Regions from separate parts of the Paenibacillus sp. FSL R5-0744 genome, predicted to be linked through region 2. Evidence: riboswitches for the same ligand, from Rfam matches in the RefSeq annotation. Region 2 holds a riboswitch; each other region holds the start of a gene.
The links. Region 2 has a riboswitch for cyclic di-GMP ahead of MKY19_RS21190 (thiamine pyrophosphate-binding protein). Riboswitches for the same ligand answer to the same signal wherever they lie in the genome.
Positions count from the first base shown of each region.

Region 1: it holds a riboswitch for cyclic di-GMP, as region 2 does, so the genes downstream of both, MKY19_RS03180 (transglutaminase-like domain-containing protein) here and MKY19_RS21190 (thiamine pyrophosphate-binding protein) in region 2, are expected to answer to the same signal.
Region 3: it holds a riboswitch for cyclic di-GMP, as region 2 does, so the genes downstream of both, MKY19_RS01810 (anti-repressor SinI family protein) here and MKY19_RS21190 (thiamine pyrophosphate-binding protein) in region 2, are expected to answer to the same signal.

Region 1 is NZ_CP150228.1:699,644-709,930, forward strand. It holds gene MKY19_RS03155 (glycosyltransferase 87 family protein) at 1-1,060, shown strand, start outside; gene MKY19_RS03160 (phospholipid carrier-dependent glycosyltransferase) at 1,057-2,835, shown strand; gene MKY19_RS03165 (glycosyltransferase family 2 protein) at 2,936-3,916, shown strand; gene MKY19_RS03170 (GtrA family protein) at 3,906-4,310, shown strand; gene MKY19_RS03175 (class D sortase) at 4,345-4,995, shown strand; cyclic di-GMP riboswitch class I at 5,121-5,201, shown strand; cyclic di-GMP riboswitch class I at 5,310-5,390, shown strand; gene MKY19_RS03180 (transglutaminase-like domain-containing protein) at 5,404-6,213, shown strand; rRNA gene MKY19_RS03185 (16S ribosomal RNA) at 6,585-8,142, shown strand; rRNA gene MKY19_RS03190 (23S ribosomal RNA) at 8,401-10,287, shown strand, end outside.
Region 2 is NZ_CP150228.1:4,778,629-4,788,915, forward strand. It holds gene serA (phosphoglycerate dehydrogenase) at 1-1,108, shown strand, start outside; gene MKY19_RS21175 (SDR family NAD(P)-dependent oxidoreductase) at 1,181-2,014, opposite strand; gene MKY19_RS21180 (YafY family protein) at 2,188-3,144, shown strand; gene MKY19_RS21185 (HAMP domain-containing methyl-accepting chemotaxis protein) at 3,267-4,517, shown strand; cyclic di-GMP riboswitch class I at 4,709-4,804, shown strand; gene MKY19_RS21190 (thiamine pyrophosphate-binding protein) at 4,923-6,566, shown strand; gene MKY19_RS21195 (carboxymuconolactone decarboxylase family protein) at 6,577-6,945, shown strand; gene MKY19_RS21200 (hypothetical protein) at 6,985-7,335, shown strand; gene MKY19_RS21205 (3-oxoacyl-[acyl-carrier-protein] synthase III C-terminal domain-containing protein) at 7,387-8,379, shown strand; gene MKY19_RS21210 (DNA-binding protein) at 8,450-8,665, opposite strand; gene glpK (glycerol kinase GlpK) at 8,680-10,173, opposite strand.
Region 3 is NZ_CP150228.1:404,283-414,569, forward strand. It holds gene odhB (2-oxoglutarate dehydrogenase complex dihydrolipoyllysine-residue succinyltransferase) at 1-504, opposite strand, end outside; gene MKY19_RS01805 (2-oxoglutarate dehydrogenase E1 component) at 557-3,424, opposite strand; cyclic di-GMP riboswitch class I at 3,896-3,980, shown strand; gene MKY19_RS01810 (anti-repressor SinI family protein) at 4,007-4,162, shown strand; gene MKY19_RS01815 (helix-turn-helix domain-containing protein) at 4,364-4,693, opposite strand; gene MKY19_RS01820 (TasA family protein) at 4,853-5,473, opposite strand; gene MKY19_RS01825 (signal peptidase I) at 5,565-6,152, opposite strand; gene MKY19_RS01830 (hypothetical protein) at 6,154-7,506, opposite strand; gene MKY19_RS01835 (aldo/keto reductase) at 7,726-8,703, opposite strand; gene MKY19_RS01840 (PadR family transcriptional regulator) at 8,823-9,386, opposite strand; gene MKY19_RS01845 (MDR family MFS transporter) at 9,392-10,287, opposite strand, start outside.

The DNA.
Region 1 (10,287 bases), 2.8 Mb from region 2:
TTCGGGTGGAGAGAATCTGCTATTCAAACTGCCAGCGATTATTTCTGATTTGGTATTGGGTTACTTCATATATCAAATGTCCCGCAAAAAACTCGGCTCAGGGATCGCTTTTGGCTTAACGCTATTATTTCTGTTTAATCCGGCGGTGCTTGTTAATTCAGCGGCGTGGGGACAAGCGGATTCGTTCTTTTTGATTTTCCTGTTGCTCAGTATCCATGGCGCTGCGAACAAAAAGTTTGTTCAATCCGCGATTTTGTTTGCATTAGCAACTTTAATTAAACCACAATCGTTAATATTCACACCGGTATTATTGTTTGCTTTCTATCATCACCGTGCTTGGAAGCAGCTTGGATTTGGAGCTTTGTATGGATTAGGGATATTCGGATTGCTCGCGGCACCATTTTTCTGGAATAACGGTGGTTTAGTTGGCCTTATTAATCTGTATAAGAGTACGTTATCTTCCTATCCCTATTCTTCTGTGAATGCATTTAATCTATATGCACTGACTGACCCGATGTGGTCATCTCTTGACCTAACTTGGTTAGGTATTACTTACCGTGTATGGGGCTTCATATTTATTTTAGTGGCAGTAGCCATAGCAACGTTTTATTCCTTCAAAAAAGATCGCTTGGATTTATCCAAATCCTACTTTATCGGTATGGCGCTCATTGTAGTAGTCTTTGTGCTTGGAACCAAAATGCATGAACGTTATATGTTCCCTGCAGTTATTCTATGTATGTTCACTTATATAGCGAGTCGGGATCGTAGGTTTTTATCCCTATTCCTTGGATTCAGCTTAACGCAGTATATCAATGTGGCTTATACGTTGACCCATCTAAATGCAGGTGTAAATCCAGGTGCAGATGGAATCGTTTTGGTCACTTCTATTGCTAACCTGTCATTATTGCTATACATGCTCTACATCGGTTACGACGTGTATGTTCGTGGGGGAGTAAAGCCTCTTCCAGCACCACCAACACCTGAAGAAAAATATGAAGAAGACCTTAAAGTCGTCGAGCAAATAAGACCGCACCAGAAGGGAGGGAGACTTAAGCGATGAAGTTTAAGCGTATAGATTGGATATGTATTCTTGCCATTACTGCCGTTTACGCGGCAATTGCTTTATATAATTTAGGTTCTACTAAATCTCCAGAGACCTTGTGGGAGCCAGCTGCCAGCGGTGAAAGCTTCTATGTAGATCTAGGACAGAGTAAACAATTGGAACGCGTGAATATCTTCGGTGGCGTAGGTACCGGGAAGTTTAAGCTCGAATTCAGTGAATCCCCTGAGGTCTGGAGTAGTCCGCTGGATGTAAGCGAGGATGTTGGGAATGTCTTCATCTGGAAAAGCCAACCTCTGAACGTTGCAGCAAGATACGTGAAGTTTACAGTCACCTCTCCAGGATTCACTTTAAATGAAATGGCCTTCTATGAGCAGGGAGGCGAAAGAGTACCTCTTCCTATAGCCGGTGTTACACCGGATGTTAGTGCAGTCGCTAAAAGAGGAGAGCCTGCCAATCTTTTTGACGAGCAGTCACTCATCCCTGAATATTCTAACTTTATGAATAGCACTTATTTTGACGAGATCTACCATGCACGGACAGCTTATGAATATACACACGGGATTGTGCCTTATGAGAACACGCATCCACCACTAGGCAAGCTATTGATCGCAGTAGGGATGGAACTGTTCGGAGTCAATCCATTCGGTTGGCGTATTATTGGAACATTGTTCGGGATTGCCATGCTGCCTCTCATTTATGTGATGGCACTGCGTCTGTTTAAAAAGAGTAAATACGCAGCACTTGCGGCAGGATTGTTCGCACTGGACTTCATGCATTTCACGCAAACAAGAATCTCTACGATCGATGTATACGGAGTATTCTTCATCATGTTAATGTTTTATTTCATGCAGCGATATTACACTATGAATTTCTTCAGGCAACCCTTAAGAAAAACGCTAATTCCGTTGTTCTGGTCCGGGCTATTCTTCGGAATTGGTGTCGCCTCCAAGTGGATTGTACTGTACGGAGGAGCCGGGCTGGCGATTATGCTAGCTATCTCTCTTTTCGAGCGTTACAGAGAATACCAAGCTTCGGGGCGGTTGCTCGCGGAAGGGAAGATCAAAGACAAGGAACTGTTAGGTACCTGTCGTGAAGCTGTAAATTCGTTCTGGAAGAATACCATCATTACTTTAGCTAGTTGTGTTGCGTTCTTTGTAATCATTCCGGTCATTATTTATAGTTTATCTTTTGTTCCGGGTTTATCTGCATCAGCAGAGGGCTTTACTATTAAAGGTTTGATTGATTCTCAAAAGAACATGTACAACTATCACAGTCAGCTTGTAGCTACACATCCTTTTGCTTCCTCCTGGTGGCAATGGCCGTTTATGAAGAGACCCGTCTGGTTCTTCAGTGGCAGTGAGGGATTGCCGCAAGGTCAGGTCAGCAGTATAGTGACTATGGGGAATCCGCTTATCTGGTGGACGGGGATTTTCGCAATGCTGGCAACACTGTGGATTACACTGAAACGCAAAGATAAGACCCTTTATATGATCTGGATCGCCTTTTTCTCACAATATGTTCCGTGGATGCTTGTCCCAAGGGAAACCTTTATCTACCATTATTTTGCTATGGTGCCTTTTATGATTCTTGGTATTGTATATATAATGAAGTTGCTAGATAGCAAATATCCTGAGGCTCGTTATGTTAGTTATGTCTATGTGGCTGTTGCTTTACTGCTCTTTGTCGCGTTCTACCCTGTCCTGTCAGGGATGCAGGTAAGCGGAGATTATGTGAAGAATATGCTGCGTTGGTTCCCATCTTGGGTTTTCTAAGATTTTTTTAAAATATCTATAACAATAAGTTTATGCTTACAGCGTTATTATGAAGTACAGAAAGATGTAACGCTCCATAAAGCTTTTAGGAGGAATAAAGGTGAAAGCCAGATATAGTGTAATTGTACCCATGTTCAATGAGGAGCAAGTAATTAGCGTTACTTACGAACGTTTGAAAAAAGTAATGGACGAATGCGGCGATACTTATGAGCTAGTCTTCGTTAATGACGGAAGTCGTGATCGTTCGGCCCAGATGATTCGGGAGATCAGTGATCGGGATGAATGCGTCAAGCTAATTGACTTCTCGCGTAATTTCGGACATCAGGTAGCGATTACAGCTGGCATGGACTATGCCGAAGGTCAAGCGGTTGTTGTTATTGACGCTGACCTTCAAGATCCACCGGAGGTCATTTTGCAAATGATCGAGAAGTGGAAAGAGGGTTATGACGTTGTTTATGCGAAGCGGCTGAAGCGCCGTGGAGAAACGATGTTCAAAAAGGTAACGGCCAAGATCTTTTATCGATTGCTCAGCAGCATGACAAGTGTAGACATTCCCACGGACACAGGTGATTTTCGTCTTATTGATCGTAAGGTATGTGATGTCTTGCGAGGTCTCAAGGAAAAAAACCGGTATGTCAGAGGTTTAGTGAGCTGGGTCGGCTTCAAGCAGACGATGGTGGAATATGAGCGGGAAGAACGATTTGCAGGAGAAACTAAGTATCCTCTTAAGAAAATGATTCGTTTTGCGCTGGATGGGATCACTTCCTTTTCGCATAAGCCACTTAAGATTGCTACGTATGTCGGATTCTTTCTTTCCTTCTCCAGCTTTCTCTATTTATTCTTCGTATTGTTTCAAAGAATCTTTTTCACCTCATGGACGGTTCCAGGTTGGGCTTCCATTGTAGGGGTCAATTTGCTCTTTAACGGTATCGTTCTGATGCTGTTAGGTGTAATCGGTGAGTATATTGGACGGATTTATGACGAGTCTAAGGATAGACCGTTGTATATTGTCAGTGAGACCATAGGATATCGTAACGAAGAAGAAGTGGATCGCCGGAAGGATTACAAAGATGTCAGATAAGAACTTTCGGACTGCTTTCATACAGTTTCTCAAATTTAATGCTGTAGGTCTGGTAAATACCCTCATTGATTTCGTAATCTTTACATTACTGAACTCACTTGGGATGGTATATGCGTTGGCACAGGTGATTTCTTATAGTGCAGGGACAGCGAACAGCTTTATTTTGAATAAAAAAGTAACCTTCAAGGATCGTGACCGTGGCAATAATAAGGGTTTTGATAAGACGCAGTTGCTGAAGTTTATCGTACTGAATCTGGTAGTACTCGGAATATCGCTGTTGCTAATGCATCTGTTGACTGACAAACTAGGCATTCAAGTGTTGATCTCTAAGGTATTAGTAACGTTTGTGACGGTGATTATTAACTTCTTCGGAAGTCGTAAATGGGTATTCTAAAGTTCAGTAGAACCAATCTACGGAGGTGAAAATCATGCGTAAATTCTCGTATGTGCTCATACTGGCGGGGATCCTTATCATGCTCTATCCAAAAGCTAACGAATGGTATAACGACTGGCAGCAGGATAAGCTATTAGAATCAGCTGAACTGAGCACCAGTGAAAGTACTCCACCACCTGATCTAAAGAGCAGATATGCCGAGGTCACTCAGCTACTAGCGGAGGAATCAGCTTTAGATGCACAAGCACAGCCGCAAGAAACAGAAAAGCCGGAACCGGAAATTGAAATGGGTGGCAAAGTTATCGCATTAATTGAGATCGATAAGATCGATCTGAAGCTACCTGTATTAGAAGGGGCTACTAAAGCGAATATGAAGCATGCTGCGGCCCATATGAAAGAAACAACTCCAATAGGAGAAATAGGGAACGCCGCAATAGCTGCACATAGAGCTAGAACTACGGGCAGATTGTTTAACAGGCTGAATGAGGTTGTGATTGGGGATACGATTACGGTAAAGACTAGCGATCAGACTTATAATTACGAGGTTTATGATATTTCTGTTGTACTTCCTAGTGATGTGTCTGTTCTAGACGGGAATAACAAAGATAAAATTCTTACTCTAATTACGTGTGACCCACTAGTAGATCCTACACATCGTTTGATTGTTCATGCCAAGCTTTCCTAATCGTTGACGAGAAATAACAAGAAAACTCAAATACAGAGAAATAACTATAAAATAATAGTAAATCTAGCAATTTTGTTCTTGTTTACGAGGATAAATATGGTAGTATAAGAACTATAAAAGCTAAACACGATAAACGGCAAACCTATCGAAAGGTAGGGACGCAAAGCTAAAGGGCCTTCCCGTAAGGATGGCAGCCAGTTACCGAATGAAGAGGCTTTTTTTGTTTTTATAAAATATATAAGAATCTTAGATTCATATTTCTACTTGGACTGATTCTGTTAATTTGTCTAGTGAAATTAGAACAGATAGAGCTTATACGATAACGGCAAACCTATCGAAAGGTAGGGACGCAAAGCTAAAGGGCCTTCCCGAAAGGATGGCAGCCAGCTACCGAAAGGGGTTTTATCCGTGAAAAAGGTTTATTTTATGATGGTGGCGCTGTTCGTACTGATTACTGCGGTTCCGGTAAGCACAGCTCAAGCCGCAAGTGTAGATGCAAGCTGGTTGATTACATCGAAAGTGGCTCAAGGTGTTATTGGAATTAACTATGATATTCCGAAAGATAAAAGAATCAAACTCATGATCACTAAAGACAACAGCAGCTATACATATAACTTATATGCTTCTGGACAAGCTGAGGACTTCCCTTTACAACAAGGTAATGGTACTTATAAGGTTTCTGTTCTTGAGAACACAACCGGCAATAAATACAAAGCGTTATATTCCGAAGTAGTAGACGTAACCATGAGTGACTCGAATTCCGTATATTTGGGCTCCGTACAGAATGTGAAATGGAGTTCTTCTGATAAAGCGATCCTTAAGGCAAAAGAGCTTACAAAAGGCAAAACAACAGATGAAGAGAAAGTTAAGGCAATCTATAACTATGTAGTTGCTAATGTACAATACGATTATTCTCTTGCTAATAACGTAACAACAGATTACATTCCGAACATTAACAACACTTTGAATACTAAAAAAGGAATCTGCTATGACTATGCTTCTCTTTTTGCCGCAATGCTGCGTAGTGTAGATGTGCCTGCTAAATTGGTGATGGGGAATACTAGCTACGTTACGCAATACCATGCATGGAATGAAGTGTTGATGGATGGGAAATGGGTTACTATTGATACAACGGTAGATGCATCGTCAGCGAAGAGTAAGAAGAATACGGATTTTATTAAGGCTTCAAGTAAGTATACTGCAGCAAAATACTATTAATTTGCATCGCTAGATTCATAACTCTATTAAATAAACAACCAGCTTAATTATTAAGCTAGTTGTTTATTTTTCTATTAGGGGTTGCTTTTCTATGAATAGATAGGTTATTATAGTTAAGCGTTGTTAGACAGCGTACAGGCAATGTTTGAGAGAGTTATATAAACGGCTTTCGAAAAATAAAGCTTGCATTACTGAGAACAACATGATATATTATAAGAGTTGCTGCTGAGACATTAAACGGCGCCAACGAGAACTTGATCTTTGAAAACTGAACAACGAGTGAGTGGGAAATCACGAAAGTGAAATCCGAAATTAGAGAATTAATTTTCTCGTCAGATGTTTCAAAATGAGCATATCGCTCTTTTCAATACTAATTGGAGAGTTTGATCCTGGCTCAGGACGAACGCTGGCGGCGTGCCTAATACATGCAAGTCGAGCGGAGTTATTTTGAAAGCTTGCTTTCAAAATAACTTAGCGGCGGACGGGTGAGTAACACGTAGGCAACCTGCCCCTTAGACTGGGATAACTACCGGAAACGGTAGCTAATACCGGATAATTTCTTTTTTTTCCTGAAGAAAGAATGAAAGACGGAGCAATCTGTCACTGAGGGATGGGCCTGCGGCGCATTAGCTAGTTGGTGGGGTAATGGCCCACCAAGGCGACGATGCGTAGCCGACCTGAGAGGGTGAACGGCCACACTGGGACTGAGACACGGCCCAGACTCCTACGGGAGGCAGCAGTAGGGAATCTTCCGCAATGGACGAAAGTCTGACGGAGCAACGCCGCGTGAGTGATGAAGGTTTTCGGATCGTAAAGCTCTGTTGCCAGGGAAGAACGTCCGGTAGAGTAACTGCTATCGGAGTGACGGTACCTGAGAAGAAAGCCCCGGCTAACTACGTGCCAGCAGCCGCGGTAATACGTAGGGGGCAAGCGTTGTCCGGAATTATTGGGCGTAAAGCGCGCGCAGGCGGTCATTTAAGTCTGGTGTTTAAACCTTGGGCTCAACCTGAGGTCGCACTGGAAACTGGGTGACTTGAGTACAGAAGAGGAAAGTGGAATTCCACGTGTAGCGGTGAAATGCGTAGATATGTGGAGGAACACCAGTGGCGAAGGCGACTTTCTGGGCTGTAACTGACGCTGAGGCGCGAAAGCGTGGGGAGCAAACAGGATTAGATACCCTGGTAGTCCACGCCGTAAACGATGAGTGCTAGGTGTTAGGGGTTTCGATACCCTTGGTGCCGAAGTTAACACAGTAAGCACTCCGCCTGGGGAGTACGGTCGCAAGACTGAAACTCAAAGGAATTGACGGGGACCCGCACAAGCAGTGGAGTATGTGGTTTAATTCGAAGCAACGCGAAGAACCTTACCAGGTCTTGACATCCCTCTGAATCCACTAGAGATAGTGGCGGCCTTCGGGACAGAGGAGACAGGTGGTGCATGGTTGTCGTCAGCTCGTGTCGTGAGATGTTGGGTTAAGTCCCGCAACGAGCGCAACCCTTAACTTTAGTTGCCAGCAAGTAATGTTGGGCACTCTAGAGTGACTGCCGGTGACAAACCGGAGGAAGGTGGGGATGACGTCAAATCATCATGCCCCTTATGACCTGGGCTACACACGTACTACAATGGCCGGTACAACGGGAAGCGAAACCGCGAGGTGAAGCCAATCCCATCAAAGCCGGTCTCAGTTCGGATTGCAGGCTGCAACTCGCCTGCATGAAGTCGGAATTGCTAGTAATCGCGGATCAGCATGCCGCGGTGAATACGTTCCCGGGTCTTGTACACACCGCCCGTCACACCACGAGAGTTTACAACACCCGAAGTCGGTGGGGTAACCCGCAAGGGAGCCAGCCGCCGAAGGTGGGGTAGATGATTGGGGTGAAGTCGTAACAAGGTAGCCGTATCGGAAGGTGCGGCTGGATCACCTCCTTTCTATGGAGAATCGTCTTCTGCAATGAAGACATTCAAATCGGAAGTTAAACTTCCAAATCTCAGGTTTAGGCCTGTTACTCACTCGTTGCTCAGTTTTGAGAGTTTAAGCTCTCAGTAAGACTTGATCCTTGAAAACTGGATACCGAAACGAATTTGCGTTTTAGAACATCTTTTAGCAACTTGTGCAAACAAGTAAATGTTATTAGTGAGATGATTCCAAGAGAGATATCGTATGATATTTTCCTGCGGAAAAATCAAGGTTAAGCTAATAAGAGCACACGGAGGATGCCTAGGCGCCAGGAGCCGACGAAGGACGTGGCGAACAACGAAACTGCCTCGGGGAGCTGTAAGCAAGCTTTGATCCGGGGGTGTCCGAATGGGGAAACCCAGCTGTGGTAATTCGCAGTTACTCATCTCTGAACACATAGGAGATGTAGAGGCAGACCAGGGGAACTGAAACATCTAAGTACCCTGAGGAAGAGAAAACAATAGTGATTCCGTCAGTAGCGGCGAGCGAACGCGGAACAGCCTAAACCTAAGAGCTTGCTCTTAGGGGTTGTGGGACGTCTCACATGGAGTTACAAAGGAATATGGTAGGCGAAGAGGTCTGGAAAGGCCCGCGATAGAGGTAAAAGCCCTGTAACCTAAACTGTGTTCTCTCCGAGACGGATCCCGAGTAGTGCGGGGCACGTGAAACCCCGTATGAATCCAGCAGGACCATCTGCTAAGGCTAAATACTACCTGGCGACCGATAGTGAAACAGTACCGTGAGGGAAAGGTGAAAAGCACCCCGGAAGGGGAGTGAAATAGAACCTGAAACCGTGTGCTTACAAAAAGTCAGAGCCCTATCTATGGGTGATGGCGTGCCTTTTGTAGAATGAACCGGCGAGTTACGTTTAACATGCAAGGTTAAGTCGAGAAGACGGAGCCGCAGCGAAAGCGAGTCTGAATAGGGCGATTTAGTATGTGGACGTAGACCCGAAACCGTGTGATCTACCCCTGTCCAGGGTGAAGGTGCGGTAACACGCACTGGAGGCCCGAACCCACGCATGTTGAAAAATGCGGGGATGAGGTGGGGGTAGCGGAGAAATTCCAATCGAACTCGGAGATAGCTGGTTCTCCCCGAAATAGCTTTAGGGCTAGCCTCGGTATAAGAGTAGTGGAGGTAGAGCACTGATTGGGTGCGGGGTCCGCAAGGATTACCAAGCTCAGTCAAACTCCGAATGCCATATACTTATTGCCGGGAGTCAGACAGTGAGTGCTAAGATCCATTGTCAAAAGGGAAACAGCCCAGACCATCAGCTAAGGTCCCCAAGTGTGTGTTAAGTGGGAAAGGATGTGGAGTTGCACAGACAACCAGGATGTTGGCTTAGAAGCAGCCACCATTGAAAGAGTGCGTAATAGCTCACTGGTCGAGTGACTCTGCGCCGAAAATGTAACGGGGCTAAACACACCACCGAAGCTATGGCTAGATACGTATGTATCTGGGGTAGGGGAGCGTTGTATGTGGGTTGAAGGTGTACCGTAAGGAGCGCTGGACAGCATACAAGTGAGAATGCCGGTATGAGTAACGAAAAGATCAGTGAGAATCTGATCCGCCGAAAGCCCAAGGTTTCCTGAGGAAGGCTCGTCCGCTCAGGGTAAGTCGGGACCTAAGGCGAGGCCGAAAGGCGTAGTCGAAGGACAACAGTTTGAAATTACTGTACCACCGTAATCCGCTATGAGCGATGGGGTGACGCAGGAGGGTAGTGACGCGGACTGATGGATATGTCCGTCTAAGCAGTGAGGCTGATGTGTAGGCAAATCCGCACATCGTTAAGGCTGGGCTGTGATGGGGAGCGAAAATTACAGTAGCGAAGGTCATGATCTCACACTGCCAAGAAAAGCCTCTAGCCAGGAGAAGGTGCCCGTACCGCAAACCGACACAGGTAGGCGAGAAGAGAATTCTAAGGCGCGCGGAAGAACTCTCGTTAAGGAACTCGGCAAAATGACCCCGTAACTTCGGGAGAAGGGGTGCCCCGGTAGTGTGAATAGCACGAGGGGGCCGCAGTGAAAAGGCCCAAGCGACTGTTTAGCAAAAACACAGGTCTGTGCGAAGCCGCAAGGCGAAGTATACGGGCTGACGCCTGCCCGGTGCTGGAAGGT
Region 2 (10,287 bases):
TTTCGGTATGGAAATTCTTGCTTTCGATCCTTTCCTAACAGCTGAACGTGCTGAAAAGATGGAAGTTAAATTGGCTTCCGTAGACGATGTTGTTCGCGGAGCAGACTTCATTACTGTGCACACTCCACTTACTCCGGAAACACGCCATATGATTTCTCGCCCACAATTCGAAGTGATGAAAAAGGGAATGCGCATCATCAACTGTGCACGTGGTGGTGTAATTGATGAAATGGCATTAGTAGAAGCTATAGATAGCGGTATTGTTGCTGGCGCTGCGTTCGACGTATTTGAGAAAGAGCCGCCGCAAGCAGATCATCCTTTCCTGTCTCATCCAAAAATCATCGTGACTCCTCACCTTGGCGCTTCTACGATTGAAGCTCAAGAAAATGTGGCGATCGATGTTTCGGAGCAAGTGTTGCATATTCTGCGTAATGAACCGTTCATTAACGCGGTCAACATTCCTCCAGTGGCTCCAAGTGTAATGAATAAGCTTCAACCTTACTTCACGCTTGGGGAAAAACTGGGCAGCTTTGTTACCCAAATTGCAGCTGCTGCTATCCGTGAGATCCATGTTGAATACGCTGGTGATCTTTCGGATGTAGATACCCAACCACTAACCCGCTACATTGTAAAAGGTGTGCTCTCCCGCCACTTTGCAGAGGACGTTAATATCGTAAACTCCATGCATTTAGCAAAAACACGCGACGTGAACGTAGTAATAACTAAAGCTTCTAAAACTAAAGGCTTTACCAATCTGATTACTGTTACTCTAAAAGCTGATCGTGACCAAGAGTATCTTGTGGCCGGCACCCTGCTGCAAGGTTATGGAGAACGGATTGTTCAAGTGAATAAGTTCCCAGTTGATATTGCTCCTGAAGGTCATCAAATCTTTGTATCCCATAACGACAAAGTAGGGATTATCGGACTCGTGGGTACATTGCTTGGTGAGAACGATGTAAACATCGCTTCCATGCAAGTGGGACGTAAAATTGTTGGGGGCGCTGCAATCATGCTGCTGACCGTTGACAAAGCCGTTCCTAAGCAAGTCCTTGTGAAACTCGCTGGTTTACCAGAAATTAACACCGCTGAAGAAATCATCCTTCTTTAATCTATAATTTAGAAAGGCCATTCCAGAATGTACTGGAGTGGCCTTTCTTATATTTTACGAATCTCTTTCTTCCTATATTATGAACGAAGGGATTATCCTTCCATCAATATCAGTAAAACCATACTTTTCAGCAAGCTTTCCAACCAGCTGCGGCTCACCGGACATAGACATAACCTCTGGATCAGCGGCTAGTGCAGTCACTGCTCGACCAATATATGTCGTCGATTCACTCATTTTCAGTTCCTCAACTTCTTGCCAATGTTCCTCATCTGTATTCATGGCTTCTAGAACCGCTTCTGTTCTCATCCATCCAGGTGAAAGTGGCATAACCGCAATGCCATCATCCTTTAACTCCTTCGACAATCCGAAAGCCATACGTAAAAGTGCATTTTTAGAAAGATCATAATAAAAGTTGCCTAAATATTTATAATGATCCCAGAAGGTTGTATGGATAATTAGACCACCAGTTTTTGCCTTGCGCATCAAGGGAATTGCGTAATAATTTGTGATCATCTGTGCTCTCACACCGGCATTAAACATATTGTCCCAATGAGCTGTAGGCAGCTCCCAAAAAGGCTTCTGCTCGATAGCTAAATCATTGCCTCCCCATACGTTGTTAACTAAGATATCGAGCCGACCTTGCTCTTCAGCGATCTGGCGGATCACTGCTTCTGTTTCTTGATCCTTCGTATGGTCACATCGTATTACCGCACCAGAACCTCCACTCTCTTTTATTTCTCTAAGTACGCTATCTATACTCCCCTTAATATGTTCTGTGACGGATACATCTGTGGTCCTCCCTGTAATATAGACAAAAGCTCCTCTTCTCGCTAATTCTAAAGCGATCCCCCTCCCAGCACCTCTGCTGCTCCCGGTAACCAATGCGACTTTCCCTTTCAATGTCATAGCCCTCAACCCTTTCCACATGAGTTCGGATTTCAATATTCTGTGAATATTCCTTACGTTTTATAAGTATAACCCGTATATATGACATCAACTGACATATATAATATAATCATAATTTAGAAATGATTAATGGTGATCGTCTAATCAATAATTCGAGGAGGTACAATAGCCTAATGAGAGCCGACCGTTTGTTATCAATATTACTTCTGTTGCAAAATCGTGGAAAAATGACTTCTAGAGAATTGGCCCAAACACTCGAGGTATCAGAACGAACTGTGTTTCGTGATATGGAAGCATTAAGCGCTTCAGGAATACCCATTTTAGCTGAACGTGGTCGTGAAGGAGGCTGGATGCTTACTGAAGGGTACCGAACCTCCCTAACGGGAATGAAGCCACAAGAGATTGGTTCACTGCTTCTGTCCGCTGACGCATCTATAATGAAGGATCTGGGGATACAAGACGACTACTCTTCCGCTGTTCTCAAACTAGAGGCTGCATCCTCACATCGACTTAGTAACCCAGCAAATTACCTAAGCGAGCGTATTCATATTGATGGCGCCAGTTGGCATCCTTCGGATGAGACTTATCCGTTCCTTTCTGTACTGCAGAGAGCACTTTGGGAGGATCGCAAAGTAAAAATCACTTATCTCCGGAGCAACGAGACAACGGTCCGTTTCATTGAACCTCTTGGGTTAGTTGCAAAACGCGGTGTATGGTATGTCGTAGCCAAAAGCAAAGATGAACTACGGACCTTTCGTGTGTCCAGATTAGTTAACGTTGAGGAGACTCATGAGTGGTTTAAAAGACCTGATGCCTTTGATTTAAAACAGTACTGGGAAGAGTCCACCACGGCCTTTAAAGCAGCACTGCCAAAGTATCAAGTAAAGCTAAGGGTTAGAACATCTGTCTTAAAAGAATTACAGCGAGAAAGATTCGTCACTGTCCAATTGATAGAGCCAACAAGCAATGCAGAGTGGGTGAACGTAGATGCCGAATTTAATACGATCGAGTCGGCCTGCCGGATAATCCTTTCTTTTAGTCCCTCGGTTATTGTACTTTCACCGCAAGAACTTTTAGAGATGGTAAAGTCTGCTATCGCAAAAATTTCCGCTATTTATGAGGATTTTTGACACGAAATCTAAAGAACTACTCCGAAAAGAAGATTTATGTCAGTTCTTACTATAGACCAATCACCTTTAAATCCCATATAATAACACCAATACATAATATTAATAAGGAGGACATTATACCAATGAACTGGATGCATAAACTTCCGTTAAAACAAAGAATTGTTGCCGGATGTTACCTCGTTGCCGCACTATTTGCCATTCCTGTTTTAGTTACTTTTATGATCTTAGGCAACATTATTTTGGGTATTGTTCTAATCGTAGTTCTTGCTGCTCTAACTTTCCCCGTGGCCCGCTTTATCGAGAGAACGCTTACATCTTCTTTTGATGACATCGCGAATGTATCTCATAGTATTTCAAAAGGGGATTTTACTAGTAGAGCCGATGAGAACGGGTCTATGGGGGACGTAAGTCGTTCCTTTAATACTATGATTGACAAGCTCAAGAAGATTTTGACAGAAGCATCACAAATCACTCGTCAAGTTATGGATGCAAGCCGTGGAATCGAAGATAAGAATCAGAATTTGAAAATTGTCATGGCACAGGTAGCCTCTTCGTCTAACGAGCTAGCTCTTGGTGCAAATGAAATATCTACGGATATCGCTGAAATGACAGAATCTATTAAAGATATTGAGAATAAAGTATCCAATTATACGAACTCTACGAAAGAAATGAACAGACGTTCAATACATACATTAGAACTAGTTGAACAAGGACGGCAGTCCGTTGATACTCAAGCTGAAGGCATGCGCAAAAACATCCAGGCTACTCAAAAAGTAGCTGATACTATCGAAGCCCTGTCTCATAATGCTCGCGGAATTACGATGATTACAAAAACCATCACAGAGATCGCTGAGCAGACCAACCTCTTATCGCTGAATGCCTCCATCGAAGCAGCACGCGCCGGAGAGCATGGTCGAGGATTTGCTGTAGTCGCACAGGAGGTTCGTAAACTTGCCGAGGAATCAACAGCTTCAACGAAGGAAGTCTTTGGCTTAGTTCGGAGCATCGAAACTGATATCAAACAAGCGATTGACAATATCGCTATCAACGAAGAAGTCGTACAGGTACAGAATGAGATGATCACTCAATCTGCTCATATCTTTGCTCAAATTGTGCAAAGTGTGCAGTATATTACCGAGCAAATCTCTTCCTTCTCTGCTGAAAGTGATCTGATGTTGGAAAGTGCCTTGAAAATCTCAAGTGCAATAGAGAATATCTCTGCAATCACACAGCAAACCGCTGCCGGCACCGAGGAAGTATCCGCCGCTATGAATGAACAAATTAATGCCCTGCAGTCCGTTGCTGAAGAAACTGAGAAAATGACACAGGCTGTGTTTAATCTACAGAAGACTATCCATATTTTCAAGTTTTAAGTCACTTGCAAAAATATATAAACAAGTCCAAAAACTCCTCCTAAGTTTTGACTTAGGGGGAGTTTTTTTATATCTATTATTTCATAGGTTGGACAAGACTTTCGTCAAAATTCGAGTTAATTTGCGAAAATATATTGACAAAGGTACTCTAGGAATATATTGTAAAGGAAAATTCTTCTTATAAATTTTAAAATTAATATTGGCAAAATCTTCGAAAGAGGATGACGCAAAACCATGGATCTACAGCCTCATTTTTAATCAGAGGCCATGACTGCCAGGTTGCAGAAAACCAAGACGACTGAACAATTGTTCAGTCTCTATGGCGATTTATGCCACCAACCTGTGCCCTAATTCAGAGCACAGGTTTTCTAATGTTTGATTTTAAAATAACAATCAACTTGTGAGGTGTATTTTTTGAAGACAGTCGCAGATTACATGTCGGAAGCACTACGGAACCTAGGTGTTACCCATTCCTTTGGTATTATTGGGAAATCCATTTGCCCTATTGTTCTTAAAATGGTAGATTACGGTATTGAATTTATTCCTGGGAGACATGAGTCCAGTTCCGGCTTCGAAGCAGCCGGGTATGCGCTTAAAACTGGAAAACTAGGTGTAGCTTTTGGTACTTCAGGTCCTGGTGGAACAAACCTATTAACTGCAGCAGCACATGCTAAGGCTAACAACCTACCTGTCCTATTTATTACTGGCCATCAATCTATTAAAGAGCTTGGAATTCCCCAATGTCAGGACTCTACTTCTTTTCTAGCTGATTTAGCTGATATGTTTAGACCTGCCACCTTATATAGCAAGCTTATTGAACGTGGAGATCACTTTAACACAATCTTTAATCATGCCATATCCATTGCTTTGAGCGGTAATCGTGGTCCAGTTCACCTTTGTATTCCCTTTGATGTACAAACGGAATTGCTAGAGGAATGTAATATTGTAATCCCTGAACGCGAATCACTGGTTAGCCATGCTAATATCGACCGTGTACTTGATGCTATAAATAACTCTAAGAATCCAATAATTATCGCGGGTAAAGGCGTTAACCGCTCAGGAGCACATAGTGAGCTAATTCAATTAGCGGAAACATTTAATATTCCTGTAGTTACATCTCCAGGTGGTAAAGGGGCTATAGCTTGGGATCATCCACTCTATCACGGTCCAATTGGAGTAGGCGGTTGTACCCATGGAGATGACTTGCTGAATCAAAGTGATCTATTTATCGTTCTCGGGTCACGTTTAAGTGATATGACTATTTGTAATCTTAAAAGGGAAAATCATCCTGCAACATTAATTCAGTTTGATAGCGATCCGACTTTTGTCGGAAAAATATTGTTCTCTAAAACGATTCCAGTGACTGGAGATCTACGGGACAATCTAGTTTACTATCTCAATAATATTGACACGAACAACATCACAAAACGCGAAGCACCGACAAATTCCGATTATACCGAAGAGCCTCCGATTTTACCAAACCTTTCACTTGCATCGGTCTTGAGTACGATGAGTGATTTAATTCCTTATAACAGCACAGTCTTTGTTGATGATGGAAGTCACGGTTTCCATGCTGCGAAATGGTACAAGGTTAAGAAACCGGGCAGTTTTGTTTTCGATGCTTACTTTGCTTGCATGGGTAATTCCATCGGAATGGCGATTGGTGCAAAGGTTGCTGCTCCAGAAGAAACGATCTTCTGCATTACAGGAGATGGCTGCTTTATGATGCTAGGCGCAGAGATTAACGCTGCTGTCTGCAAGGATATTCCTGTCATATTCATTGTTGTGAATAATAAACAGCTAGATATGGCTCTAAAAGGTATGGAAAAAACTACAGGACGTATTGACGGAACTATCTACGAAGTCCCTATGGATGCTGTGAAATTCGCAGAATCACTAGGCGCTAAGGGTTACAAATGTGAGACAGCGGAGGAGTTCGAAACAGCCATCAAGGACGCTGTTGCCATCAACCGTGTTGCCGTCATTGAACTGCTAACAGACCGTGATGAGGTCCCTCCGACTGCTCACCGTACTTTGAACCTAAATTAGGAGGTCACTTATGAAAGACAATGTAAACAGTGGTCTGAACCACTTCACGAATCTCTCTGGAGACTACGGAGCTAAAGCACTGGCTCCGATTAAAGAACATTTCCCCGATTTGGCTGAATTTATTATGGGGAATGCCTACGGCGATATTTTTCAACGCAACACAATCGAAGCTGACTGGAAGGAAATCGCAGTTATCTCTGCCCTGATTTCGATGGGTCAGTTTGATCAATTGGGTGTTCATTATGTCATGGCTCTTCGTGTGGGTGTTACTGTAGAACAACTCAAGGGTATTTTATTACACTTAGTACCCGCTATAGGGGCACCTAGAATCATCACCGCTTTTAATATTCTTCTCGAAACGATTGAAGAAATAAAGTAACTATTTTCAGTAAATTAAAATATCGGGAGAGATGTTAACGTGGGACAGTTTATTTTAAAGACAGACACTACTAAAAAAGTGATCAATATTGAGCTGGAAGGAACATTTTCTGAAGAAGATGGTCTGAAATCTATCCAAGCTTATCAACAAACTATTAATCCTATAACTCCAGCAGACTATGAATTACAAATCGACTGCAGAAAGCTAAACGTAACTGCACCTGATGTTGTACCTCTTTTGGAAGGTTGCTTCGTAATGTTTAAGAATGATGGATTTGTAAAAGTAAATCTAACCCTTGAGAATAACCCAATTCTTAAAATGCAGCTTGCACGTCTGGGTCGTAAAGCAGGACTAGATAACATCGAGATCATTTCCACCGTTACAGCTTAATTCTTCTTATAACTAAAAAAACTATAGAGTTTTTCAGGAGGATTCATTCATATGACCGGAATTCGTATTCAAGACATTGATATCTATCATCCTAGTAATAAAGTTGGTAACGACTTTTTTATTAAGCATTTTGACGAAAAGGGTATTGATATCCGAGGTCTACTGACCACTTTAGGTCGTGATACGCGCTATAGCATTAAGAATGAGGAAGAAAATTCTCTTACGATGGCTTTTGAGGCTGCCAGTAATGTGTTGGATAAAAATGGTCTCACTGGCGCTGATATCGATCTTATTGCCTATGCAAGTCAAACTCCTGAATATATCTTTCCTACTAACTCTTTAATGATTCACCGTTTAATTAACGGCGCATCCCATACAATTTGTATAGATAGCAACGCTAACTGTGCAGGTATGACTGCTTCCGTAGAACAGGTGAGCCGTCAAATGCAAGCCAATCCTAGAATTAAACGTGCTTTGGTCATCGGATCCGATTATGTAGCACCTCATGCAGATAAGAATGATCCTGTCTATTATGCTAACTTCGGTGATGCAGCTGCGGCAGTCCTTCTTGTGCGCGATGATAATGCGGTAGGCTTCATTGATTCTGTCTATCAAACAGACACATGCGTTTATGGCAACTCCATGTTCCCGGCTGAAGGCTTGGCTAATCTGGGTAGAAAAGGCGTAGCGGCTGGAGAATTCAATGTGAAATTCATTCCATTTGATGATTCCATTTGCGTAGATGCTGCTTCTGAATCGATTCGCACACTTCTATCTGATAACAACATAGCGCCTGAATCTATTAAAGCGGCCTGTTTCTCACAGCTTTCACTGCCTAATATCATTGGTGTTTGTGAAAAAGTGGGTATTGATCGTGAGGTTGCGGTTTACATAGGTGATGAATTCGGGTACACCTCAACCAGTAGCCCGTTTATCGCTCTACACAAAGCTATTACTACAGGAAAGATCGAACGCGGAGATAAAGTTCTGTTCTGGACAGTGGGCGCTGGATGGCAAAACGTTGCATTTGTTATTGAATATTAAGCGTTACAACCTAAAAAGCGGCAGGCCAAGGATTATCCTTAGCTTGCCGCTTTTTAGGTTGATCTGTTCTTTAGGACTCGCTGGCAAAGGATAACCCCTTTTCAGTGAGCGCACGTCGTAGTACATCAATCCCTTTTGGTCCCATCCCATGGAGCTGCAGAAGCTCTGACTCAGTGAGCTTACTGATTTGGTGAATCTGTGTATACCCAGCACCATGAAGTGCTCGGAGTGCAGGCTTAGATAGTCCACTCGGTAGATCAGATTCTGTTCCATTAAACATAGACATATGCATCTCCCTGATCACTGATATCTTTCATGTTTTTCCCAGCCCATGGTACGCGCTACAGCGTCTTTCCAGGCGTTGTAACGTCGTTCACGCTCATCTATACCCATTACAGGTGAAAAGACCCTCTCAGCTTTGTTAAAGCTTTCTAGCTGCTCTCTTGTCCAGACTCCTGAGGTTAATCCAGCCAGAAGTGCTGCTCCCAGCGCAGTCGTCTCCGCATATGTAGTTCGAGTAACTTCACTACCGAGGATATCAGACTGGAACTGCATCAGCAAATCATTACGAACCGCTCCACCATCTACACGAAGTCCGGTCAATGGCATGCCTGCATCTTTTTCCATCGCCCCAATTACATCTCTAGACTGAAATGCTAATGACTCTAACGTTGCTCTTACCAAATGCCCCGAGGTGGTTCCTCTAGTTAGACCGAAGACTGCTCCACGTGCATACATATCCCAATAAGGGGCTCCTAGTCCAGTAAAAGCAGGTACGACGACAACCCCTTCACTGTCCTCTACTTCCCGCGCTTTGTCTTCCGAGCCTGCCGGCTCCGTTATGAGTCCTAACCCCTCCTGAAGCCATTGTACAGCCGCTCCGGCTACAAACACACTGCCCTCGAGTGCATAATAGAGTTCATCCCCCATTCCCCAAGCTACAGTGGTCAACAACCCATGACTGGAGACTACAGCTTCTGTACCTGTATTCATCAGAATAAAGCATCCAGTTCCATATGTGTTTTTGGCACTGCCGGGTTCAAGACAAGTATGTCCAAACAAAGCAGCTTGTTGATCCCCCAATACAGAGTGAATAGGTATTTCTGTCCCGAACCACTGCGCGTCTGCTGCTCCAAATTCACTACCGGACATCCTCACTTCTGGCAGGATGGAGCGTGGTACATGAAGCTCCTCCATTAGCTCTTCGTCCCAGCAGCGCTCATGTAGATTATATAGCATCGTACGCGATGCATTAGTTACATCAGTAGCATGTACAGCCCCGCCAGTAAGCTTCCAGATTAGCCAGCTGTCTACTGTCCCAGCTAGTAGCTCGCCATTATTCGCCCGCTCTCGTGCGCCTTCTACATGATCAAGAATCCAGGAGAATTTTGTTGCAGAAAAATAAGCATCCACAACGAGTCCCGTCTTGCTAGCAATGAGTCCCTCTAACCCCTTACTCTTGATCTCTTCACACAGCTCTGCAGTACGTCTGTCCTGCCACACAATCGCAGGATAAATCGGCTTGCCTGTTGCTCTATCCCAGATCAGGGCCGTTTCCCTCTGATTTGTAATTCCAATGGAATATATTTCCTGAGGCGTTATCCCGCCCTGAGTAATCGCATCTCTTGCAGCTGCAAGCTGTGACGCCCAAATTTGCTCTGGGTCATGCTCCACCCAGCCAGGGTGTGGGAAAGATTGTTTAACCTCATATTGCCCTTGTGAGACGATTCTAGCGTCCTCATCGAACACTATGGCTCGTGAACTGGTAGTCCCTTGGTCTAAAGATAAAATCATTTGATGGCCTCCCAAGCATAAACAATGAGATATGTTCCACGATGAACAAGATTAATGTGTTTGTTTCAACAAAAAGCACCTCTGCTGTCAGAGGCGCTATCACACATTGTGTTT
Region 3 (10,287 bases), 2.5 Mb from region 2:
TACCGGTGCAGCGGCCTGTGACGCTGCTGCACCATGACCCGACACATCGGCCTGACCAATCCGGCCGATAGGATCACGGGCGCTAACATCGCCGAGGTCGATGCCGCGCTCCCGTGCCAGCTTGCGTGCGCCCGGCGATGCCAATGCAGCGGGGCTTTCGCCACCCGCTACAGCGACTTCGGGCGCTGCTACAGGTGCGGCTGCTGCGCTGCCGCTTGCCGGTGCCGCTTCAGGCGCTTTGCTCTCAGCGGCCTGCGATGTACTACCGCTAGCGGCTCCAATGATGCCGATGGCTTCGCCAACTGCTACGTTCTCGCCCGCTTGACGTAGGATGGAGGAGATGACACCCTCCACCTCCGCACTAATTTCCAAATTCACTTTATCCGTCTCTAACTCAGCAAGCACATCACCTTGACCTACCGTGTCGCCTTCTTTAACCAGCCATTTGTAGATGGTTCCTTCGGATATAGATTCTCCCAGATCGGGTACTAAGATTTCTGACACAGGCCGTTACCTCCCCAAACATAATGGTTTACGCTATTGTGATACCGTCCTCTTAAGAGGACGGTACAGCTGTTTGTACTTGTGAATTTGCTTTTAGGGCCTCTGAAACAATTCTACGCTGTTCAAAGCTATGAACATCTGCATAACCACTCGCAGGACTGGAACGTTCAGGACGTCCGATATATCTCACGCTAGTGTTTTGCGGTGCGATGGCACGTAACCGAGGTTCGGTATAACTCCATCCGCCCATATTCTTCGGCTCTTCTTGCACCCAGACAATTTCCTGAAGGGATGTGAAGGAGCTTAAGTGAGCACTCAGTTCATGTTCTGGGAACGGATAGAGTTGCTCTAAGCGCAGTACATGCAGCCATGACCAATCTTTGTCTGAAGCAGCTTCTAGCTCTGTTTGGATGTCGATAGCTACTTTACCGCTGCAGACTACTAGACGTTTGACCTCACCTGGCTTCTGGCCTAGCAGGGGCTCAGCTAACACAGGCTGGAATTGTCCGGAAGCGAGCTCAGTTCCGGCAGATGTGCTGCGCGGATTACGAATGAGACTCTTCGGCGTCATAATCACCAGTGGTTTAGCGTCTTCCTGTCCACATAAAGCAGCTTGGCGCCGCAAGACATGGAAATATTGAGAAGCAGTGGTCAAGTTAGCAACGGTCCAGTTCTCTTCCGCGGATAACTGTAGGAAGCGTTCCAATCTACCACTGGAATGTTCGGGTCCCTGTCCCTCGTAGCCATGCGGTAACATGACGACGAGATTGCTGCGCTGCGTCCATTTCGCACGTCCAGCGGCAATGAACTGATCAAATATAACCTGACCTGCATTGGCGAAGTCGCCATATTGTGCTTCCCAGATGACGAAGGTTTCTGGTGCGAACACATTATAACCATACTCAAAGCCTAGCACAGAAGCTTCAGATAGCGGACTGTTATATACGCCAAAGGAAGCGCGAGAATTACTTAGCTGATGAAGCGGAGAGAATAATTCTCCTGTCTTACTGTCGTGCAGCACCAGATGGCGGTGTGCGAAGGTCCCGCGCTGTGCATCCTGACCGCTAAGTCGAATTGGCGTTCCATCCTTCAGGATGGTTGCGAAGGCGAGGGACTCAGCGAGTGCCCAGTCGACCTTTTCACCCTCATTCAGTGCGTCCTTGCGACGCTGCAGAATTCGCTCCAGTTTCGGATAGACTTGGAATCCATCAGGTACGCTCAGTAGCTCACGATTAATCTCTTGCAGACTGGAGATCGGTACGGCTGTAGTGCCTGCCGCTGAGCGATCTGTATGAAGAGGAATGAAGGCCTTTGGTTCTTTTTTCTTGTGATTGCCTTCCTTCATACTATCGTACGCACGTTGCAATACGCCTTCTGTTTCAACGTGCATCTTTTGTACATCTTCAGCTGTAAGAATTTTTTCACGCTGTAGCCGCTCCGCATACACCTTGTAAACGGTTGGATGATTGCGTACCTTACCGTACACGATAGGTTGTGTAGTTTCAGGATCATCCATTTCGTTATGTCCATGACGACGATAGCCGATGAGATCAATAACGAAATCCTTTTTGAATTGATTGCGATATGCACTAGCTAAACGAACGGCTGATATACAGGCCTCAGGATCATCAGCATTGACATGGATAATTGGAATTTCATATCCTTTGGCGATGTCACTCGCATAATGCGTTGAACGGGAGTCTTCGCTTTCTGTCGTAAAGCCGATCCGGTTATTAACAATGATATGGATCGTCCCGCCATTCTGATAACCTTGAAGTTTGCCAATATTAAGTGTTTCTGCAACAATCCCTTCACCTGGAAAAGCAGCATCGCCATGCATCAGTACCGCCATAGCTTTACTGGTATCAATCTTCGGCAATCCGGCTGTGCTCCGATCTTCTTGAGCAGCACGAGTGAAGCCTTCCACGACAGGATTGACGAATTCCAAGTGACTTGGGTTATTCGCTAGTGTTATTCTTGTGCGTACGGTTTCTCCTTCACGGACAGCGCGATCTGCACCCAGATGGTATTTCACATCACCCGTCCAGCCATAGTTAATGCCTGTAGAGCCTTCGGAAGGGAAAAGCTCCTTGTTCGGAGAATGATGAAACTCTGAAAATATAATGTCATAAGGTTTGCCCAAAATATGTGCAAGAACGTTGAGGCGACCACGATGCGCCATGCCCATCAGAATATGCTCTGCGCCGTCATGCGCAGCAGCGCGTACGATTTCATCCAGCATCGGTACGAGAGCGTCGTTGCCTTCCAAGCTGAACCGCTTCTGACCCACAAAGGTTTTGTGGAGGAAGGTTTCGAATTGCTCTACTTGGATCAGGCGGTTTAGCAGCTCTTTACGTTCTGCATTATTTAAAGGCGCTGGTGAGCTTGTGGATTCTGCCTGTCTGTTCAACCATTTCAGTTCTTGTTCTTCATGCACATGCCCGAATTCATAGGCGATTGTCTTGGTGTAAGCCTGACGCATACGCTGAACTGCATCCCATCCGGTATGCACATCATTCGGCGCATTCTCCCAAATGAGCGTGGCAGGTAGTGCGAGCAGATCCTCACGAGTCAGCTCATAGGTTTCGAGTTCAAGATATTTAGCCATGGGATTGTGATCGCGCTCAAGCGGATCAATATCAGCGGCCATATGGCCATATATACGAATATTAGCGATTAGCTTGGAAGCTCTTACTGCCTTTCTAAGCCATTCGGTGTCTCCCGAAATGCGAGGCTGTGGAGCCGGTTCGCTATCCGGTGTTAGGGGCGGGGGACCCGAATTTGTAAAAAGCTCGCGATAATTATTCTCTACGGTGGAAGGATCTTTCACAAACTGTTCATATCTTTCTTGAATGTAGCCTAAATTGGGTCCGTAATACTTACTCCAAATGGATTCGTTATAGGGCTCTTTGGCTGCCATGAATACATCCTCCTTAACGGATGAACTCCATACGTGACATTTTGTGTCAACGCTTACTGGAGCTGTGATGATTGCGGTTTCATTTCTCATCTTATTGTGCTACTTTCCACACGTGTAATCAATTCATTCTTTCGTCCAATACGTTCGCAAAATGGTATGGGTTAGCTTGTTCTAATGAAAAGAACGCTGTTTCTTCTCATTACCCATTCCTAAGGCCCACTAAAATGATTCTAATATCCTTATTTTTAACTAATAGGGAAGGAAGTATCATTATATTGGCTTAATTAATTTTATGAATGGGACGAGTATCGTGTTAATAGGACAAGATATCGCACAAAAGCGCTTCTATTTTTTGTTTTTTAATGGAAAAACTAATCAGAAATCGACACACTTTTCCACTTTAGTATAGTATAATGTTATTGCAGTTAGCGATTTTCATATATTTCAAAGTAGATCCTTTCGTGTAAAGGGTCCAGTAAAAGGTAAACCTGCCGAAAGGCAGGGGCACAAAGTCGCGGGTCTAAGGTAGAAATACTATGACAGCCGGATTGCCTGGGGACTAAAATCTTAGGAGGAGATTTTTTGGACAAGTCCAACCAGGGAAGCAACAGAGAACAGCAGGTCATTGATCTAGACGTAGAGTGGGTCCATTTATTATTAGCAGCTAAGAAGGCTGGCATAAAGGCAGATGAAATTCGTCGCTTCTTTCATGAGAAGACTGTGCAAGCCGTGCAGTAATACATTCAGAGCATTAGATATCAAAAGAGCACAGCGATAACTCGCTGTGCTCTTTTTCTTTATATAAGAATCTATAAGATTCAGACTTGGTCCTTATATTCTGCTAGAATTCAAACGCCTTCGCGGTCCATGTTAGGAGGGTGAAGGCGCTTATGTTTAATAGTATGAGTAGAAGAGGATCTTATCAGGTCAGGTGGAATATTAATCCTTCTGATCAAGGCGCCATTTCTGGTAGTCCAGAAACTCCTTGAATTCACGTTTGCTTATGCCTGAGGCCATAGCTTCCTGCACCAATCGGAACCATTCCGAATCTAAAGGTGACTCCTCAGCATCATTAGGTTCTCCATAGAGCAAAGCGTGGATGGATACCTGAAGCGCATCGGCGATCTTTTCGATAAACTGAATTGAAGGATTGGATTGGATGTTTCTCTCCACATTGCTAAGATACGACTTAGCAACATCCGCTCTGTCCGCAAGCTCAGATAGGGACAATCCCTTTTCTAGGCGGAGATGCTGGATACGTTGGCCCATATTTTGTGGCACTATGCTGACGCCCCTCCGTAATTTTTGTTATTAGTATAGCAAATATCATTAAATTCGACAAAGTTTATTGTAAAGAGAAAAGCAGCATCTACTTATCCGTTTTCCGGAATAAGAATCTGCTGCTCTTCGAATGGAAGACTTATTAGATTATTTAGCGGATCCAGCAGTTTGCTTACCTACGAAATCCCAAGTCAGAGTTAATGAATCTTTTTGGAAGTAGTTTTGCTCTTGGCCGTTATCAACAAATTCGAATTGAACGGTGAAGCTATCATTTGTGCCGGCCTTTATTCCAGATGCTTCGCTAGTACCCCAGATTGCATCAAGTCCAGTATTTTTTACGAGATCCGGTGTCTGAGTCTTCAAATCGGCTAGGGTAGTTTCCCAAACTACTTTCTCTTCACTACCAGGTAAGATGCCGCTTTTATCTTTATTCACCAGGAATTTAACTTTGATGGATTTTGCCAAATCGTTAGCGCCGTTGTTACCACCTACATCATTAATAGAGGTAGCTGTTTTGAGGAGGATCGAACCGATATCAAGTGTACCGTCATTTTTTAGTTTGAAGTCTCTTTTGATCGTATCGCCTGGCTTCAGATCCTTCAAATCAACGATAACAGAAGGATCAGAGTTCAAATCCAGTGTACCTGCTGCGAATGTAGCGGTGCTTTGTGCAGTGTCGCTAAAGTAAGCGAAAGTTCCTCCACCAATCAATGATAAACCCAGTGCTGCAGATGCTACGCCAAGACCCAATGTTTTTTTGATACCCATAATTAAAATTCCTCCTCGGTTTTTGTGGTTTTTTTATAAAAGTTATATATTGTAACTTCCGGTTCGTAAGCGGAAGCGGACAATCAACGAATTACTGTATTTCAGTTGGGGGTGGAGAGGCGGGCAGTATAGCAGCATTTTTCTTTTCGAGTGCAGCTACAGCCTTCCATGATGAATACAGGGCATAGAGCAGGAGCATCAAGCCTGGTACGATCATGAGCACAACACTTCCAGCTTTGGAAACTGCGAAATTCATAGCGTAACCTACATAAGGTACGGTGACCCCGGTATACTCAGCTACAACATTCGTGGAACTGGTAGGGTTCATATCAGGTGCATCATTGTTATCACCTTTCGTGCGATACATGGCTTCACCGGTAGCGTTATTCATTGTTGCTTCTACAACACGGTGAGTAATGAGCAGGTTTTCTTCATTTCTAAAGGTGATCACATCGCCTTTTTTGAAGCGATTCATATCTCCTCCGGGTTTTAAAGCGACAATCGATCCGGTTTGAATCCCTGGTTCCATCGAACCTGAGAGTACCGATTTGATCTGGTATCCGAAGAAGGCAGGTTCACCGCCGGAGGCCTTTGATAAAACTACGGCTACCACCAGCAGAATGAATATCACAAGCATGATGCTCGATAATGTATTGTTGATCATTTTTTTAATCCGCATATTATTCGCCACCTTTAACTTGTTGAGGGTCCGAAGGGGCTGGTGTTGCTACCGGTGGGGAAGTGGTTGTATCTTCCGCTTTTGGCGCCTCCTGAGGAACCGCTTGCTGTGGTACATCTTTTGGAATCGTTAGCTCTTCACCAATTTCCGGAACGACCGGGTTAGTGGCTGGGGCTTCAGGCTGTTCATTATTTATGTTCTCTAGAGTAGCTTCACCTTTCGGTGGAGTCACTTCCGTTTTTGCTTTCTCCTCAGCTTCAGCTTTCGCTTTGTCCTCAGCTTCTTGCTTTTCTTTTTTCTCCAGTGCCAAGCGTTCTTCTTCTTTCTTCGTTTGTTCCAGCGCCTCTAGTCGGGCTTTCTCAAGTGCTTCCAATTGTTGTTCACGGGTTTGACTGATCAATTGGAGCTGACTCTGAAGATTGCTGATTCCTGAAGTAGCCGATTCTTTAAGACCATTCATTTCAGTATTGAGATTTTCATAAGTGGAGGTAAGTTCGCTAGAGATATTGCCGGCCGGCTGACTAAAAGGAATCAGGAAAGGTAACGGCTGCTGAAACGCCTCGTTGCGTAACTCGGGTGGTCCATATACATCACTGGTCACTACCGAAGCAAATGGAAGCCCGATGTCGTGTATGGAGTTTAGATATTGGATGACTCCCTTTAAGGAAGCATTCAGGGATTCAGAGATTACACCGCTTTGATTCAGGCTGCTTTGCAGCTCTCTGAAGAATTGTTCATCCTTGATTTCTAGACAGTTTGAATCTAGAGAGGTCATATATCCTCCAATCTGGAATAGGACGGCTGCTGCTGCGTTCAGCTCACCATTGATTTCGTTCCAAATTTGGCTGTTGGTGGCCAGTTGCTCATTCACGCCATCGATTTGAGATTGAAGTGCGGAGATTTGTGTGGAAATCTCTTGCGCTGCGACATCAAGCTCATCCAGCGTCATGCCTTCTATTCCCGAAACGTCTGAGAGACTGCCTGAAGGGGTATAGCTTTGCAGCGATCCTTTTAAAGCAGTAGCTCTTTCGATATGATCTTTGAGTTCTGTTAGAAGCCCCTTGATCGAGTTTGGAAATACTTCGCAAAAGCTAATTGTGCTAGTGGTTTGCGTAGTAGCTCCAAAACCACCATAGGTACTACCCACTTGCTGCGAGGTAGTCAGAAACAAGACGGAGACAGCCATTCCTGATTGCAGAACACGTAATCCGATTTGTTTCTTTCGTTTAGGTCTTCTTTTTGCTGATCTGGGTCTCAGAGGAATACCTCCCCTCAATGTCTTGAGTTTCTTTAGTTTCTTTAGTTCGTTATTGTTGTTCTTTATTGAGAACAACTTCTGTAATGAATAATACATGGAATAAATTGAAAAGAAAACTGTCAATAAGTCTCGTTTGTACTCTATAAAGAACAAAAATGTTAATTTATCTCTATTTATCTCGGTTTATCGCTTGATATCTATTTTTATTCGCAATAAAGAACGATACATAGGAGGGGAATGTATTAAAAATAGCCTAATCATGCGAGAGGCACGATTAGGCTATTAGAATTCTTGCGAGTTTAATTGTGGGCTCAGTTAGGGAAGACGAGTACCACGTGAACTAACATATAGGTCATACCATTCTTTACGAGTAAGCTCCAGCTTGTCCGCATCGGCGCAGGCAACGATGCGCTGCGGATTCACAGTCCCAATCACAGGCTGAATAGCTGCCGGATGTGTCATTAGCCAGGATAGCACTATGGCTTCGGGTGTTGTTCCTTTTTCATCTGCAAGTTGTTTAACCATGGCAGCTGTCTGGATGATATTCTCTGGTTGATCCTCTAATGAACGTCCGCTAAATAAGCCTTGTGCGAGTGGGCCCCAAGCTTGAAGCTGAATGTTCTCCATTCGACAATGTTCAAGGGTTCCTTCGGGAAAGGTAATATCCTTCCAAGGTTCACGGTTTACACTGATTCCAGCATCGACCCAGCTGAGCTTGGCTAGGCTCATGTGTAGCTGGTTTACGATAAAAGGTTCATCGCAATAGGCTTGCAGCATTTTGATCTGCGCTGCGCTCATATTGGAGACGCCGAAATGACGAACTTTACCTGTTGCCTTTAATTGATGCAAAGCAGAAGCTACTTCCTCTGGATCCATTAGGGGGTCAGGCCGATGGAGCAGCAGAATATCAATATACTCCGTTCCTAGTCGCGACAATATTCCTTCTACACTGCTTAGAATATGCTGGCTTGAGAAGTCAAAGACATTAGAGCTGTCTCCAGGCTCCATTAGCTTAATACCGCACTTCGATTGAATAATGATTTCTTCGCGGAGTCCTGGGCGTTCTTTAAAGATTTGACCGAATACCTTCTCGGCTTTACCACGGGTATAAATATCTGCGTGATCAAACATATTGATACCAATAGATAGTGCTGCGTCGACGGCTGCATGTCCTTGCTTAACATTCTCGGCGGTAATCGGTTCATGATCCCAGCCTCCACCAAATCCCATACAACCTAGAGCAATACGGCTGGCTGGTATACCGCGCTTGTTTAAAGGCAGCGTTCTCAACATTGTGATTCCTCCTAGGAAAATATGATTGCGTACACGTACATATTGTACACGCTTAGATTCTAGTGTGGTATTTATTGTCTCTGCAAAAGCGAAAAAAAAGAGTAGAGGTCCTAAGGACTCTACTCTGTATTAAGTGGTGTTCCAATGTCATTCAACTTGCGTGCTACAACATCATCATAGAGACGTTGTAGCCATTTTAGTTCAATAAGGGTGTGTTCATAGGTGCCGTACATGAGATGAAGGGCGGAACGAGGAACAATAGGAATATGTTCTTCATATACCTGATAAGCCAGATTCACCTGATGTTCGGTTTCCCGAATACGTTCTTCGAGCAGCTTCTCCACCTTGTTTTGATCAACATGACGGGACATGGCTAGAGCCATATACATCGGATGATAGAAGGGCTCGTTCTTTTTAATTTGCTGTAGAATTAACTGCTCGAATAAATTTTTACCTTGCTCAGTAATACCGTAAATGGTTTTGTCAGGGCGATCACTGCTGCTAATCACTTCTAAAGCTTCGATATAACCATCTTGTGCAAGTTTATCGACAGCATAGTAGAGAGAACCAAGCTGGAGCTTTGTAATCCGGTCCATGGAGCGCTCTTTCATGACTAGTGTAATTTCATAGGGATGCATATTTCGTTCAAGCAATAGTCCGAGAATAGCCAATTTCATCGACATAATCGTTACCTTTTACCCTCGGACGCCTGAGCAGTTTTACTCGGAATGGTGAGGCGGTCTTTTGGCATAAGCAGCACAAAGACTAAACCAAGGACGGCAGGAATCATGGCCCACATAAAGGTATGTGCGATTGAAGAGGACAGTGCACTAGATATTTTCTCTAAAATTTCAGGTGGAATCTTGGCTCTTGCTTCAGGTGTCAGGGCTGCCCGTGGATCGCCGAAGGCTGCTGACTGCTCACTTCCGCCAAAAGCTTCGCTAATGCTGCTAGTGAAGTTGTTACGCTGAATAATACCGAAGATCGTAATCCCCAGCGTCATCCCAAGCGAGCGCATAAAGGTACTTGTTGAAGTTGCCGAACCGCGTTGGCGCATATCGAAATTATGGATAGCTGCCATGCTTAGCACGGAGAAGGAGAAGCCCACGCCGAATCCAGTTAAGGCCATGAATACATTAAGCATGAGACGGGAGGTATCTGGTGATAAAGTGCTTAGACTGTAGACACCTGCTACAAAACAGACTGCCGATAGGATCATAATGTTGCGGAAACTGGTTTTGGTTGTAAGTAGCCCACCGGTCTGACTGCCCACGACCGTACCGATCATCATCGGCATGAGGATCAGTCCAGAGTTCGTAGCGGAGCCGCCAAATACGCCCTGTACAAAGATAGGAATGTAGATGGTGGCTACGATAAAGGCAGAGCCATAGAACAAGGCTGTCACACTACTTGTTGCAAACAACCGTTTACTGAACATCGCGAACGAGATAACAGGTTCAGCCGCCACTCTCTCAATGAGGATGAATGCCAGCAAGAGTACAGCAAAGCCGGCGAATAAGCCAAGGATGACACTAGAATCCCAAGCGTATTGATTGCCTCCCAGTTCTAGCGCAAACATTAGGC